Regions from separate parts of the Micromonospora sediminimaris genome, predicted to be linked through region 2. Evidence: riboswitches for the same ligand, from Rfam matches in the RefSeq annotation. Region 2 holds a riboswitch; the other holds the start of a gene.

Region 1 (7,276 bases), on a different contig from region 2:
GCCGCCGTCACCGCCGACGAGGTGTGTGAGGATCCGACGGGCACCCTGGCCCGGGCCAAGGCTGGCGGTGCCGCCGGGCACGATCCGAACCAGCTGACCCTCGCCCAGGTGCATCAGCGCGAGGCCGAGTTCGCCGACATCCTGCAGGAGCGAGCCAAGCGAGTCGGCCAACGTACGCTGAACGCCCAGGCCGCTGCGGCCTCGGTAACCATTCCGGTGGTGGTGCACGTGATCCGCCGGGACACGACCCGGGCCGGCGGGAACATCCCCGACTCGATGATCCAGTCCCAGATCAACGTGCTCAACCAGTCGTTCAGCGGCGCGACCGGTGGTGCCGCGACCGCCTTCGCGTTCCAGTTGCAGAGCATCAACCGGGTGACCAACTCGTCGTGGTACCCGATCCGACAGGGCTCGTCGGCCGAGCGGCAGATGAAGACCCAGCTGCGCCAGGGCAGCAAGTCGACGCTCAACATCTACCTCGGCGCGCTCAGCAACAACCTGCTCGGCTGGGCGACCTTCCCGCAGCGCAACCTGAACGTGATGGACGGCGTGGTCGTGCTCAGCGAATCCCTGCCCGGTGGCACCGCCACCAACTACAACCAGGGTGACACCGGCACCCACGAGGTCGGCCACTGGCTGAACCTCTACCACACGTTCCAGGGTGGCTGCTCGGGCAGCGGTGACCAGGTCGGGGACACCCCGGCCGAAGCCTCGCCGGCAAGCGGCTGCCCGACCGGCCGGGACACCTGCTCCAGCCAGGGCCTCGACCCGATCACCAACTTCATGGACTACTCGTACGACGGCTGCATGTACCAGTTCACCCCCGGCCAGGCCACCCGCATGATCAACGCCTGGAACTCCTACCGCGCGGCATAGCACCAGCGCAGCACCGCGTACCGCAGGTGCCGGCTCCGTCGGACGGGGCCGGCACCTGCGCATGTGGGTCAGGCGGCGCGGCGGTGATGCCTCCCGGAGTGGGCCGGCACCGGGCGTACGGCCTGAGGCGCGACACCGGCCGGGTCGAGCCAGACCTGGACCGCCGGACTGGACGCCAACTCGCTCGGCCCGCCCACCGACTGCTCGCGCCGGGCCAGCATTGCCACGTCGACCGTGAACTCGAAGAGGCGCCAGTCGGCGTGCGGGGCGGCCCGCGCGGCGAGCGCCAACCGGGCGACCGTGGCGTCGTCGGTGACTGGCCGGGCGCGTCCGGCGACGTACGCCTCGTCGTCGCTCTCCTCCGGCGGAAACGAGTGCAGCGCGTAACGACCGTCGCGTTCCAGGTCGCGCCGCTTCGGTGAATCGATCACGAAGCAGTAGAGACCGTCGTCGGTGATCACCGGAGAAACCGGGTGCACCCGGGGCCCGCCGTCGGCACGAACCGTGGCCAGGTAGCCGAAGCCGGGGCCGTACTGCTGCATGAGAAGGCGGATCCCGTCGGCGAGTCGAGGCTCGTCAGCGGCGAATTCGGTCCAGGAAGCCATGCCGACATCCTATCGAACACACGTTCGAAGCGGGTAGTCCGACACGCGTGTCACATACCGGCAGCTATGGTGTGGCGATGCTGCTCTCCGACCGTGACCTGGTGTCCGAGATCAAGGCGGGCACCCTGGCGCTCGAACCGTTCGAGCCCACGCTGGTGCAGCCCTCCAGCATCGACGTACGACTGGACAAACTGTTCCGGGTCTTCAACAACCACCTCTACACCCACATCGACCCGGCGACCCGACAGGACGACCTCACCTCCGCCGTCGAGGTGCCCGACGGCCAAGCGTTCGTGCTGCACCCGGGCGAGTTCGTGCTCGCCTCGACGCTTGAGGTCATCTCGCTGGGCGACCAGCTCGCCGGCCGCCTCGAAGGCAAGTCCAGCCTGGGACGTCTCGGCCTGCTCACCCACTCGACCGCCGGCTTCATCGATCCCGGCTTCTCCGGTCACGTCACCCTGGAGCTGTCCAACGTGGCCAACCTGCCGATCACCCTCTGGCCGGGCATGAAGATCGGGCAGCTCTGTATCTTCCGGCTCTCCTCGCCGGCCGAGCACCCGTACGGCTCGGCCGTCTACGGTTCCCGTTACCAGGGCCAGCGCGGCCCGACGCCGAGTCGCGCCTGGCAGAGCTGGCGCACCTGGCCCACCCGCTGACACCGCAGGGTCGCTGCGGGCGATGATTCACTGCCCGTGCCGCGCCGCCGGAACCGTAAGGGCCCGACGTCGTACGCTCCGAAGCCTCAGCCCGGCCGGCCGAAGCTGTGCACCGGGCCGCTGTCCAGTCGCTTCATCTTGACCGGCTGACCCGCCCGGGAGGCGTGCACCACCCAGCCACCACCGACGTACATGCCGACGTGGTGCAGGTCCCGGTAGTAGAAGACGAGGTCGCCGGGGCGCAGCGCGCCGCGACTGACCGACGCGGTGACCCGGCGCTGCCTGGCCGCGTTGTGCGGCAGTGCGACACCGGCCCGCGACCATGCGGCCAGCGTCAGCCCGGAGCAGTCGTACGCGTTCGGCCCCTCGGCGCCCCAGGAGTACGGCTTGCCGATCTGGGCGCAGGCGAAGGTGACCGCCTCACCGGCCGGTCCGCCGGGGTAGCTGGCCGGACAGGGCGCCGGCCGCAGCGGGCCACCGCCACCCTTGCCGTACGCCCGTAGCCGGAGCCGCTGCAACCGGTCGATCTCGGCGTCGATCCGTCGCCGCTTGTCGGCGAGATCGGCCTCGGTGCGGGTGAGCTGATCGATGGTGTGGTCCAGCCCGGCCTTGGCCGCGGCGAGTTCGTCGCGCAGTTCACTCGCGTGCCGGACGTCCTGCTGCTGCACGCGCGCATACCGGTCGAGCAGGCCGAGTTGCTCGACGACCTCGCCCGGCGACCGGCTGCCGAGCAGCGCGTTGACGGCCCGCACCTGCTCGCCCTTGTAAGCGCCGGCAGCGAGCTTGCCGACCCGGTCCATCGCCTGGTCCACCTGGCGTTGCAGCGGCGCGATCCGAGCGGCCAGCGCGTCCGCCTCCCGCCGCTTGCCGGCCAGGTCCTGCCGGGTGGCGTTGTGCTGTTCGATGACGGGTTCGAGCCGGTTCCAGTCCTCGTCGATCCGGCGCTCGATGTCGGCGACCGTGGGGTCGGCCCAGGCCGCCGCCGCACCGCCGGTCAACATCACGGCGGTCGCGGCCAGGGCGGCGGGGATGCAGCGGTACCAGCGGAAACGCGGCGCTGCCGTCGGCCGGCCGGGCAATCCCGGACGCGGTGACGGCGGCCGCGGGGCATGGTCTGCCACCGGGCTCAGCACTCCTTCTTCCCATACCGCCTACCGGGTCAGGCCCTGTGTCGGAGTCTGGACTCCGCCTCGGCTCGACCGAGGACTTCGACACAGGGCCTAGCTGACGGGTTCGGGCGGGAAGGGGCGCCCTACCGTGCCCCGCACGGATTCACCCCGGGTACCTGGTTCCCCGGCTCGCTCACGAGCGATTCGGCGGTGTCGGACCGTTACCGCCCCGGATGGACGGATCTGCCAGCGGTCGACGATTGCCCAGCGTAGGGACGATCAGCGTCGATACGCAACACAACCACACCGTCACTGTGGGTGCTGACATCCGACAATGGCGAGGGCCCCCGTCGACTTGACCGGGGACCCTCGGGAGATCCTGTGCGACCGCTCAGCGGACGCTGGTGGCGGCTCAGCCGGGTCGGCGGAAACCGGCGAGCGGCATGGTGGTGATCGGCGAGACGTTTACCGGCTTACCGGCTCGGGCCGCATGCACCATCTGGTTGTTGCCCAGGTAGAGCCCCACGTGGTGCAGGTCGCTGAAGAAGAAGACCAGGTCACCCGGACGGGCGTCGGACCGCGAGATGGCCTTGCCCTCGTTCCACTGTGCGCCGGTGAAGTGGGTGAGCGAGATGCCGGCAGCCCGGTAGGCGTACTGGGTCAGACCCGAGCAGTCGAACGAGTTCGGGCCGGTGGCGCCCCACACGTACGGCTTGCCGACCTGGGCGCATGCCGTACGGATGGCGGTGCGAGCGGCATCGCTGACCACACCGTTGATGGTCGGGCAGTTGGTGGTCTTCACCGTGGTCACCGGCAGCGACCGTTCGAGCCGCTTGATCTCGGCGTCGATCTGCTTCTTCTTCGCCGCCAGCTGCTTCGCCTTCGTCTCCTGGTCGGCGATCAGGGCGTCGAGCTTGGCCTTCTGGTCGTCGTACTTCTTGCGGATCTTCATGACACCTTCGAGCTCGCGGCGCTCCTGCGACGCGAGCCGGTCAAGGAAGGCCATCTGCTCGCCGAGCTCGTTCGGCTTGGAGTTGAGCAGCACAACACCGATCTCCTTGGACGGGCCGGTGATGTAGTACCGGGAGGCGAGATCGGCGACCCGGTTCATCGCCAGCTCGGTCTCCAGAGCCAGCGGCTGGATCTTCTTCTCCAGGCTCTTCGACTTCTGCTTGTTGACCCGCAGCTGGGAGCGCACCTTGTTGTACTGCTCGATTGTGGGTTCCAGCTTCTCCCACTGCTTGTCGATCTGGGCCTCGATCTCGTCGACCGAGGGTTCGGCGTACGCGGGGGCGGCGAGCAGGCCGGCACCGACCGCGGCGGCGGCGACGAGGACGACCAGCCCACGGGCGGCCCTACGCAGGCCACCCGGACGGGATCGCCCTGGCGCACGACGATGGAGGGGCATGGTTGCCACCGGCAGCGTCTCCTTTGCAGCCGACCACCGGGCGTCCCGCGAGCGGTAAGGGGCGGGGACAGACGACCCATGGCGGTCGGTGCCCAACATTAGGGAACGGTAGGTGGGGAATCAAGGCGACCAACGGCTCATTCACCTTTGCGCGACGGTACGCACACAAAGGGTGTCGACCAATTCGTTACAGTTACGCACGTCAATTGAAAACCGGGCGGGCGGCACTGGTTGAGGTGCCGCCCGCCCGCTGCATTGAGGGCGGTCAGCCGGCCACCGGCGTGCTGTCCCCGGTGCCGCCGACCCGCTCGGGCTTGACCGACCGGAGCAGGACGCTTGCCACGTCGATCACCTCGACCTGCTCGCCGGCACCCTTGCCGTTGACCCCGTCGCTGAGCATTGTCGAGCAGAACGGACAGCCGACGGCGACCGTCCTCGCTCCGGTGGACATGGCCTCCTCGACCCGGTCCACGTTGATCCGCTTGCCGATGCGCTCCTCCATCCACATGCGGGCGCCACCGGCACCGCAGCAGAAGGAGCGCTCGCTGTTACGCGGCATTTCGGTCAGCTCACCCTCGATGGCGCTGCCGAGCACCTCGCGCGGCGGCGTGAAGACCCGGTTGTGCCGCCCCAGGTAACACGGGTCGTGGTAGGTCACGCCGCCGTCGACCGGCTGCACCGGGGTGAGCCTGCCGGTGGCGACCAGGTGGGCCAGCAACTGGGTGTGGTGCACCACCTCGAACTCACCGCCCAGTTGGCCGTACTCATTGCCCAGCGTGTTGAAACAGTGCGGGCAGGTTGCGACGATCTTGCGCTTGGCCTTCTCCCGACCCTCGAACGCTTCGTTCAGGGTCTCGACATTCTGTTGCGCGAGCATCTGGAAGACGAACTCGTTGCCGATCCGTCGGGCCGGGTCGCCGGTGCAGGTCTCCCCCTCGCCGAGGATGGCGAAGGAGACCCCTGCCTCGTTCAGCAGGGTCGCGACGGCCCGGGTGGTCTTCTTCGCCCGGTCCTCGAACGCACCGGCGCAGCCCACCCAGAAGAGGTACTCGAAGTCCTCGACCTCGCCGACCCGGGGCACCTCGAAGTCGAGCCCCTTGGTCCAGTCCTCACGGGTGTTCTGCGGCGCACCCCACGGGTTGCCCTTGTTCTCCAGGTTGCGCAGCATCACGCCGGCCTCGGAGGGGAAGCTGGACTCGATGAGGACCTGGTAGCGACGCATGTCGACGATGTGGTCGACATGCTCGATGTCCACCGGGCACTGCTCGACGCAGGCGCCGCAGGTGGTGCAGGACCAGAGCACGTCGGGGTCGATCACGCCGCCGGCCTCGGCGTCGCCGATCAGCGGCTTCTCCGCCTCGGCGAGGGCCAGCACGTCGACGTGGGCGAGCTGCGCGGCGGTGGCCTTCTCCTCACCGGTGAGGTCCTTGCCGCCGCCGGCCAGCAGGTAGGGCGCCTTGGCGTACGCGTGATCCCGCAGGCTGAGCACCAGCAGCTTCGGCGACAGCGGCTTGCCGGTGTTCCACGCCGGGCACTGCGACTGGCAGCGGCCACACTCGGTGCAGGTGCTGAAGTCCAGCAGACCCTTCCAGGTGAACTGCTCGACCTGGGCGACGCCGAACTGGTCGGACTCCGGGTCGGCCTCCTCGAAGTCGAGCGGCTTGCCGTCGCTCATCATCGGCCGCAGCGCGCCGAGGCCGGAGCCGACCGAACCCGGCTTGCGCTTGAAGAAGATGTTGGGGAAGGCCAGGAAACGGTGCCAGGCGACCCCCATGGTCACGTTCAACGAGATCACGATGACCCAGGCCATCGAGATCGAGATCTTGACGAGCGCGGCGACGCTGACGCCGGAGTCCCAGGCTGGCAGCAGGGCACCGACCGCGTGACTGAGCGGGGTGGCCCAGGTGGGGTACTCGAAGTGGTCGGTGGCCACCTTGAAGCCGCGGATCAGAAAGCCCATGACCAGTACGGCGAGGACGACCGCCTCGACGAAGTAGCCCTGCCACATGGTGGAGCCGGTGAACCGCGACCGACGTCCCGCCCGATTCGGCCGGTTCGCCAGCCGGATCCCGATCAGGACGCCGATGCCGACAACGCCCAGAATTCCGATCCACTCGGTGACCAGCCCGTAGAGGGTCCAGCCACCGATCAGCGGCAGCCCACCGGTCGGCGAGACCACCTCGAAGTACGCCTCGAGCACCAGCAGCGACAGCACGATGAAGCCGACCATCACGAACCAGTGCGCCGCGCCCACCACGCTCCAGCGGAGCATCCGGGTGTGCCCGGCGGTCTCCGCCAGCATGGTCCTGGTGCGGCTGACCTTGTCGCCGGAGCGGGTCGGATCGGGCTGACCCAGCCGGATGACGGCCACCATCTTCGAGACCGCGCGTACCGCAAGCCACACCGCGACAGCGGTGATGGCGGCCGCGAGGATCGTGGTGACGATCTGGACGCTGCCCATTCGAGTTGGCCTCCCGGTCTGCTGCCTGTCGAGCGGCTCGGCGACCGGGGCGTCGGTGCGATCGTCGACCCACGCCGCCGCACCTCAACCTGATCGGTCGATGACCTCGCTCCGCTCGGTCATGCAGTGCAGCCTACGCGCAAGGTTACCCAGCAGTAACG
Region 2 (7,276 bases):
CGGGTGTGCGGAGTCGCGCAGTGACCTGTAGGGGCGTGGTCAGCTGATCGGTCATACCCCCCAGCCTCGGGCCGGGTCGGGTGAGCGCGACTCACCCGACCCGGGTGGTTCCGGGCGACTCAGCGGAGCACCGGGGCGACCGCGATGTGGTTCTGCACCTCCCGGATGCCGGGGGCGGACCAGACGACCCGTTCCACCTCGGCGCGTTCGGGCATCGAGTGCACAAGTCCGCCGAGCAGCACCGTGTCGCCGTGTACGCGTACCGTCACCTGTTCCGCGTCGGTGGCGCGGTTGCGGGCCAGCGCGTCGACGATGCGCCGGGCCAGCAGGGCACCGTCGGGGCGTACCGACGGCCGGACGCTCATGCCGTTGCTGACCCCGCGTACGCCGTGCAGTTGGCCGACGGCCTGTTCGGCGGCGCGGCGCTGGTACTCCCACTCGACCTCGCCGTGCAGGGTGACCCAGCCCTGGGAAACCGTGACGTCGAGCGCGTCGACCGGCACGAACGCCTGCCACTGCAGGGCGTGCTGAACCGCGGCGGCGATCTCCGGGTCGGTGCGTTCCGCGCCGGTCACCAGGCGCACCGCGAGGTCGTTGGCCACCGCCCGCACCTGCGTGACCCGGTGCGCGGCGCGCTCGGCCGCCCACTTCTTGGCGTAGCTGTCCACATGCCCGGTCAGCGTCACCACGCCCTCGGTGACGGCCACCCCGATCTCGTGCGGCCGGACCCGGGGCTCCCAGTCGAGTTCGTCCAGCACCGCGGACCGGATGTCCTGGTCGGTGCGATTGATCGTCGAGATGCTGGCCATCGGTCGCTCCCTTCTCACCACGGTGGCGCGGACCGACACGCCAGGCCCGCCGCGACCGAGCCTGGTGACCGTCCGGATGAATCGGCCTCACCCGGATCGGACGAGGTCGGCCGTTCCCGACCTGAGCTGCCCGGGAGGTTCCAGCGGGCGAAGGGCTGATGCATGACAGCACGACGGGCCCCGCCCGACCGCCTCGGTCGGTGGGGCCCGTCGTCACACAGAACCGTCAGCTGACGGGATTTGTCGGGTCGGCGGGGGAGTCGGGTCGGTCCACGTCGACGAACTCGATGTCCTCCAGGGCCCGGTCCCGGCTCCCCGCGGCGCGTGCCGCGGTGCCGGCGGCCCAGCCGACCGCGGCACCGACCAGGGCGGCGCCGATCAGCAGCGTCCAGGGCAGCGCCGGGCGGCGTCCGGCGAGCGCGTCGAAGGCGCGGCTGGCGCGGTGACGGGCCTCCTCGGCGGCCGACTCGACCAGGTCACCAGCGTCGCCGGCGAAACCGGCGGAGCTGTGGCGGGCGGTGCGGGCGGTGCCGCGGAGGCTGTCGCCGGCGTTGTTCACCGCCGAGACGAGGTGTTGCCACGCCTGGTCCGCGACCCGCTCCGGCTTGCTGCGGCGCTCCAGCAGATGTGTTCCGAACATGGTGGTTCCCTCCTCGACGGTGCCGGAGCCGGTGCACGCATCAGCTGTCGGCGGCGTTGTCCGGCCGGTGGCGGTTCGCATCGGAGGCTGTGCCCACACCGGCCCGGACGCAAACCATCGAAACGCCCGACCCGACCGGAAGGGCAGGCGCGTTTCCCGGTGCGGTCCGGACCACGCCGGGTTCGTCGCATTGGTCAGCGGACGGCGACCGCCACCGCCGCGGCGCGGGCGAAGTCGTCGTCATCGTCATCGTCGTCGTCACCGTCGCCGCCGCCGAAACCGCAGGCCAGTACGAGGGCGAGCAGGGCGCTGACACCGGCGAGCGCGGCGAGTCTGCGGAGCATGATGTGGTCCTCCCGTCATAGGGGTCACTCGTGATGCTAGGCACACCGCGCCACTATCGCGCGCCCAGCGCAGGTCAGGCCGGTTGTTCGTGGGCACGCCGGCAGTGCTGGAAAACGACGGGGATGGCGTCGGCCCGCTACCCTGGTTCGGCGGCGTCGGCAGAGGTCGAACGCTGAGTGATAAGGCCAATATAGTTCGGATATGGGTGATTTGTTGTGCCCGCATCCGTGAATTGCTCATCCCGAGGGGTGGCGACCGAGGCGGTTGAAGGAATACTGTCGGTCGCGGCCCGCGTACTGATGAGGCGCCCGTCGTACGGGCGAGTGGAGGTGCTCGCGTGAGCCTGTCGATCCTGCAGACGGTTCGGCCCGGTGGTGTCATCGAGATCGCCCCTCGGGGTGAGATCGACGTCGACACCGCGTACGAGGTGAAAGAGGCCATCGCCGAGGTGCTGGCCAAGGGGCGGCCGGCCCGGATCGAGCTCAACATGCGGCTGGTCACCTTCATCGACTCGGTGGGCATCAGCGCGATGGTCGCCGGATTCCAGACCGCCGAGGTCAGCGGGGTGAAGCTGATCGTCACCGAGCCGAGCCGGTTCGTGCACCGGCAGCTCTGGGTGACCGGCCTGCTCGGCCTCTTCGGCGCGCCGGAGCCCTACTACGCCGGGGCGGCCACGGCTCCCGAGGTGCTCCCCGGGGCCTGACCGCATCGACTACCGCAGGGGCACCTGATCACTCCCGGTCGAGGCCGGACAGGTCCACGTCGGCCACCTCGGTGACCGCCCGGACCGCGGTCACCGATGCGTAGCCGTCGGCGAGCAGAGCCAGATCCGTGCCGGGCTGTACCGCCTGTCCCGGCTCCTCCAGCGAGGTACGCACGAAGCCGTGCCCGGATTCGGCGACGGTCATCTGCACCTGGCCGAAGGTCGCCAGGGTGGCATGGCGTACCCCACGCAGTCGAGCCAGCGGTAGATCGGGCGCATTGACGTTGAGCACGCTCTCCGTCGGCGCGGCGGTCAGCCGGGGCAGCAGATCCAGGGCGACGTGGGCGGCGGTGGCCCAGTTCCGTTCGGCGTCGCGAACCCGGGCGGCAGCCGCCACCGCGGCACCTCCGCTGGCCGCCGTCGCCTCACCCGCCGAGAGCACGTCCAGCGACACCGCCATCGCCCGGCAGCCGTTGGCCGCAGCGGTGAAGGCGGCCCCGACGGTGCCGGAGTGCAGCACCGCGCGGCCGGCGTTGGCGCCTCGGTTGATGCCCGACAGCAGCACCGACGGCGGCGGTCCGAAGGCACCGTGTACGGCGATGAGCGCGATGAACCCGGGCGAGCCACCGACGCCGAACGTCGGCACGCCGTCGAGCTCCGGTAACGGATGGTCGTGGACCACCACGTGCCCGTCCTGCTCCATGGCGCTCATCGCGGCGCTGGTGCCGCTCGCCTCCTCCAGTGGGGCAGCCACCACCACGTCCAGGCCCCGGTCGACGGCCGCCCGAGCCAGCGCCTGGATGCCCGGCGCGGCGATCCCGTCGTCGTTGGTGATCAACACCCGCAGCGTCATCGGCCACCCGCCCGTTGCGCCAGTTCGTCGGGGGTGGTCCGCTCCTGGGGACGGCTGCCCGCCGGTTCCAACCGGACCCGGTCGACGAGGCCGTTGATCGAGTCGAGGCGGCCGGTGCCGAGGCCGTGTCGGGTGACGTTGAGCGCGCCGGCCGCCGCGCCGGTACGGATCGCCGTGCGGACGTCGCCGCCCCGGGCCACCACGGCGGCCACCCCGGCGGTCATCGAGTCGCCCGCCCCGCGCGGGTCGGCGGCCTCCAGCCGCGGCATCCGCACCTCGAACACCTCGCCGTCGACAAGCGCCAACGCGGGCTTGTCGGCCCGGCTGACCACCACGTTCTCGGCGCCGGAGGCGTGCAGGTCGTACATCGCGCGGGTGAGCTCCTCCTCGTCGTCGCCGTCGGCCCGCCCGTCGGCGATCAGTTCCTCGTGGCTGACCTTGAGAAAGAAGACACCGCTTTCCAGGACGGCGGCGAGGTGCTCGCCGCAGAGATCCACCACCACTCGGCCACCGTTGGCACCGAGATCGGCCGCGAAGCGCCGGTAGAGGTCGGCGGGGACCAGGGACGGATGGTTCGGCCCGCTCAACACGCTCACCGGCGCGCGCAGGCCCTCGCCGAGTGCGAGGTTGTAGAGCTCGTCCAACTCGTGCCGGCTCAACGGCTGGCCGATGACGTCGACGATCTCCTGACGGGTCCCCTCGCGGCGGTCGTGCACGTACCCGCCGGTGCCGCCGGAGTCGCGGGCCACCACCTTCAGGTCGACTCCCTCGCTTACCAGCAACGGTTGCAGTACCTGCCCGACCTCGCCGCCGAGCGCCGCGCAGAGCACCACGTCGACGCCGAGGGACAACACCATCCTGGCCTGCCACACCCCCTGCCCGCCCGGGTGCAGGTGCAACTCCGGTGCGTCGCTCGGCTGGTCGATGGTCACGGTCAGCAGCGGTGTCGGTGCGAAGATCATGACGCGGCCGGTCATGACCGCTCCCCGTTGTCCGTACCGCCGCCGGGTCTGGCGATTCGCTCGTTCATGGCGTTCCTCCCGTTAGCGGACAAATACCGCTTCCTGGTACGACGGTAACCAAGGAGGCGCGTCGATGCGCGCCGAAGGGACGGTGCCCCGCCGGCCAACGGTGAAACGCAGCGCCGGGTGAACCGCTCGTGAAGAGCAGTTCACCCGGCGCGAAGAGGAAGTCAGTACACCGACAGGTGGACGTGGTTGGTGTGGTCGCTGGACGGGTCACCCCGGGCACCGCTGTACGACTTCCAGCCGCTGCTGGGCAGCCAGATCTGCCTGTACCAGATCACGTAGAGCACCGCGAGCCGGTCGGCGTTCTTGACGAAGTACGCCGCCAGGTTGTTGCCGTAGGTCCGGTCGCCTCCGGTCGCGTCCCCGCCGAAGCCGTTCTTCTGGGCGGCGAAGTCGCAGGCCCGACCCTTCGGGTGCTCGCCCGAGCCGCCGGAGCGGTAGCAGGAGACGTACCGGGTGAAGCCAGCCGACTTGGCCTGCTTCAGCGCATGCAGGGTGCGTGGGGTGATGCAGCCGTTGGCCGGGGTGGGGTCGTTGACGCTGCACGACTCCGAGGGCCACGACCCGTCGGAGTTGCGGGGAGCGGGCTTGGCGGTGGGACTCGACCCGCTGCTGCGCGACGGTGACCGGGCGGCCCGCTCGGCGGCCCGGGCCCGTTCGGCCGCCTCGTCCCGCTCGATGGCCACGGTCAACGCCCGCTCGGCCTGGTCCTTGCGCTTGGCCATCACGGCCACCTGCTTGCGCTGCTCCTGGATCTCCACGTCCAGGGCCTGCTTGGTGGCGCTGACCTCGTCCCGGGCCACCTGGAGCTCACGCAGCGCGCGATCCTCGTTGGCAGCCACCGCGTCCAGCGCTGCCGCCCGGTCCATGAAGCCGGCCGGTGAACCGCTGTTGAGCAGAGCCGACGCGGCGCCCAGCCGCCCGGTGCGGTACGCCTGTGCGGCGATCTCGGCGACCTTGGTGCCCCGCTCGGCGACCTGACTCTCGGTCGTCTTGAGCTGCTCGGCAAGCTTCTTCTGGCGCTTGACCGAGCGGTCGAGTGCGGTCTTGGCGTCGAGGTAGCCCTTGCTGGCGGCCTCCAGTTGGGCCCGCAGCGCCGGGGTGCCGCCCTCGTCGTCCACGTCGCCCGGGGCAGCCGCCCGCAATGGCGGCGATGCCGCGGCGGCGGGGGTGAAGGGGGCCAGCGCGACGCCGAGAGTGAGGGCGAGCGCGGCGGCGATCAGGGCCGCCGTACGGGCGGCCGGTCTTACCGTTGCCACTGCTGGCATGCACGTTTCCTTCCGTCAGCCGCCGACCGGGTTAGCTGACGGGTTCGGGACGGAAGATCCCTACCGCTGACGCGGATACACCCCAGGAACCTGGTTCCCCGGTTCGCCCTGGCGGGCGATTAGGCGGCGGCCGCCGCCGGCACCTGTGGGTGCCGCCTGGCGGAGGCCGGGTCCGAGCCTACCGGTGCCCATGTGACCGGTGCAGCTGCTGTTACTGCTGGTGTTCAGTTGTTGACTAGTAGAACAGACCAAAAGCGGACAATAACCCCTTTTCTCTGATTCTTCCGGTCACCACTGCGCCGCCCCGCAGTGCCCGGGATCCGACCGCGGCTCGATCTGGAGGGTCGCGTGCTCGATCTGGAAGTCCTCGTGCAGCGCCGAGCGGGCCGCCGCCAGCACGGCGCCGACGTCGGCGCCCGGTCTGACGGTGAGGTGCGCCGAGGCGACCTCCATGCCGGAGGTCAACGTCCAGACGTGCAGGTCGTGGACGCCGGCCACGCCCGGCACCGCGGCCAGCCGGTCGTACACCGCGGTGACCTGAAGGTGTTCCGGAGCGGCCTGGACCAGGATGCGTACCGCGGCCCGGCCCAGGCGCCAGGTCCGGGGCAGGATGAACGTGGCGATCGCGGTGGCCACCAGAGGATCGGCCCACCACCAGTCGGTCACGGCGATCAGCAGGGCGGCCGTGATCACGCCAAGCGAACCGAGCAGGTCCGCCAGCACCTCCAGATACGCCCCGCGCAGGTTGATGCTCTCCCGCGCCCCCGGACGCAGGAGGGCGAACGCGGCGACGTTGGCGAGCAGGCCGAGTGCGGCCACCACCAGGACCGGGCCGGCGAGCACCTCGGGCGGATCGCCGATTCGGCGTACCGCCTCGACCAGCACGTACACCGCGACGCCGGAGAGCAGTACGGCGTTGGCCAGGGCCGCGAGCACCTCCAGTCGGTAGAGCCCGAAGGTGCGTTGCGGGTCCGTGTCGGCCCGACGGGTGGCGGCCACGGCCGCGAGGGCCATCCCGATGCCCAACACGTCGGTGAACATGTGCCCGGCGTCGGAGAGCAGGGCCAGCGAACCGGTCCGCAGAGCGGTGCCTGCCTCGATCACCATCAGCGCGCTGAGCAGGGCGAACGCTGCCCACAGCCGGCCGGAGTGGCGGTGGGCGGCGTTCGACACCGCAGCGTGGTGGTGGTCATGGCCGGCGCCCACCCAGACACCTTGCGTCGTCCGCCGGACCGGGGACGGAGCTATGCCAACATCGCTATGTGTGCAATCGTCGGGCGGGTCGCCGTGCTCGGTTTCAACCGGTCGGGTCGACGGTGGTCAACCGCTGGGTGGCCCGGGACAGGGCGACGTAGAGGGTACGGACACCGGAGCCCGGCTCCGCCCGGATCTCCGCCGGGGCGACCAGCACCACACCGTCGTACTCCATGCCCTTGGCCTCCAGGCTGGTCACCACCTGCAACCGCTGCCCGCCCAGCGCCCCCAGCCAGGCCGCGACCTGGTCCCGTCGGGGCACCGGAGTGATCACGCCGACGGTCCCCTCGACCTCGCCGAGCAGGGCGCTGGCGGCCGTCACGACGGTGGTCTCCAGCTCGGGCGCCGGCACCTCGAGCTGGAGTGGATCGATCCC

What was found. Region 2 has a riboswitch for cyclic di-AMP ahead of Vse01_RS19065 (coiled-coil domain-containing protein). Riboswitches for the same ligand answer to the same signal wherever they lie in the genome.
Region 1: linked by a shared signal. The riboswitch ahead of Vse01_RS14025 (NlpC/P60 family protein) and the one ahead of Vse01_RS19065 (coiled-coil domain-containing protein) in region 2 are both predicted to bind cyclic di-AMP.

What each region holds. Positions count from the first base shown of each region.
Region 1 covers NZ_BOPD01000016.1:24,181-31,456, forward strand. Annotated here, with positions in the region: gene Vse01_RS14010 (zinc metalloprotease) at 1-876, shown strand, start outside; gene Vse01_RS14015 (pyridoxamine 5'-phosphate oxidase family protein) at 945-1,481, opposite strand; gene dcd (dCTP deaminase) at 1,559-2,137, shown strand; gene Vse01_RS14025 (NlpC/P60 family protein) at 2,224-3,258, opposite strand; cyclic di-AMP (ydaO/yuaA leader) riboswitch at 3,333-3,466, opposite strand; gene Vse01_RS14030 (C40 family peptidase) at 3,659-4,669, opposite strand; gene Vse01_RS14035 ((Fe-S)-binding protein) at 4,920-7,115, opposite strand.
Region 2 covers NZ_BOPD01000023.1:46,542-53,817, forward strand. Annotated here, with positions in the region: gene Vse01_RS19030 (DsbA family protein) at 1-43, opposite strand, end outside; gene Vse01_RS19035 (BON domain-containing protein) at 120-809, opposite strand; gene Vse01_RS19040 (hypothetical protein) at 1,036-1,449, opposite strand; gene Vse01_RS19045 (hypothetical protein) at 1,644-1,793, opposite strand; gene Vse01_RS19050 (STAS domain-containing protein) at 2,132-2,497, shown strand; gene surE (5'/3'-nucleotidase SurE) at 2,526-3,350, opposite strand; gene Vse01_RS19060 (1-phosphofructokinase family hexose kinase) at 3,347-4,327, opposite strand; gene Vse01_RS19065 (coiled-coil domain-containing protein) at 4,543-5,646, opposite strand; cyclic di-AMP (ydaO/yuaA leader) riboswitch at 5,651-5,782, opposite strand; gene Vse01_RS19070 (cation diffusion facilitator family transporter) at 5,935-6,852, opposite strand; gene Vse01_RS19075 (HelD family protein) at 6,944-7,276, opposite strand, start outside.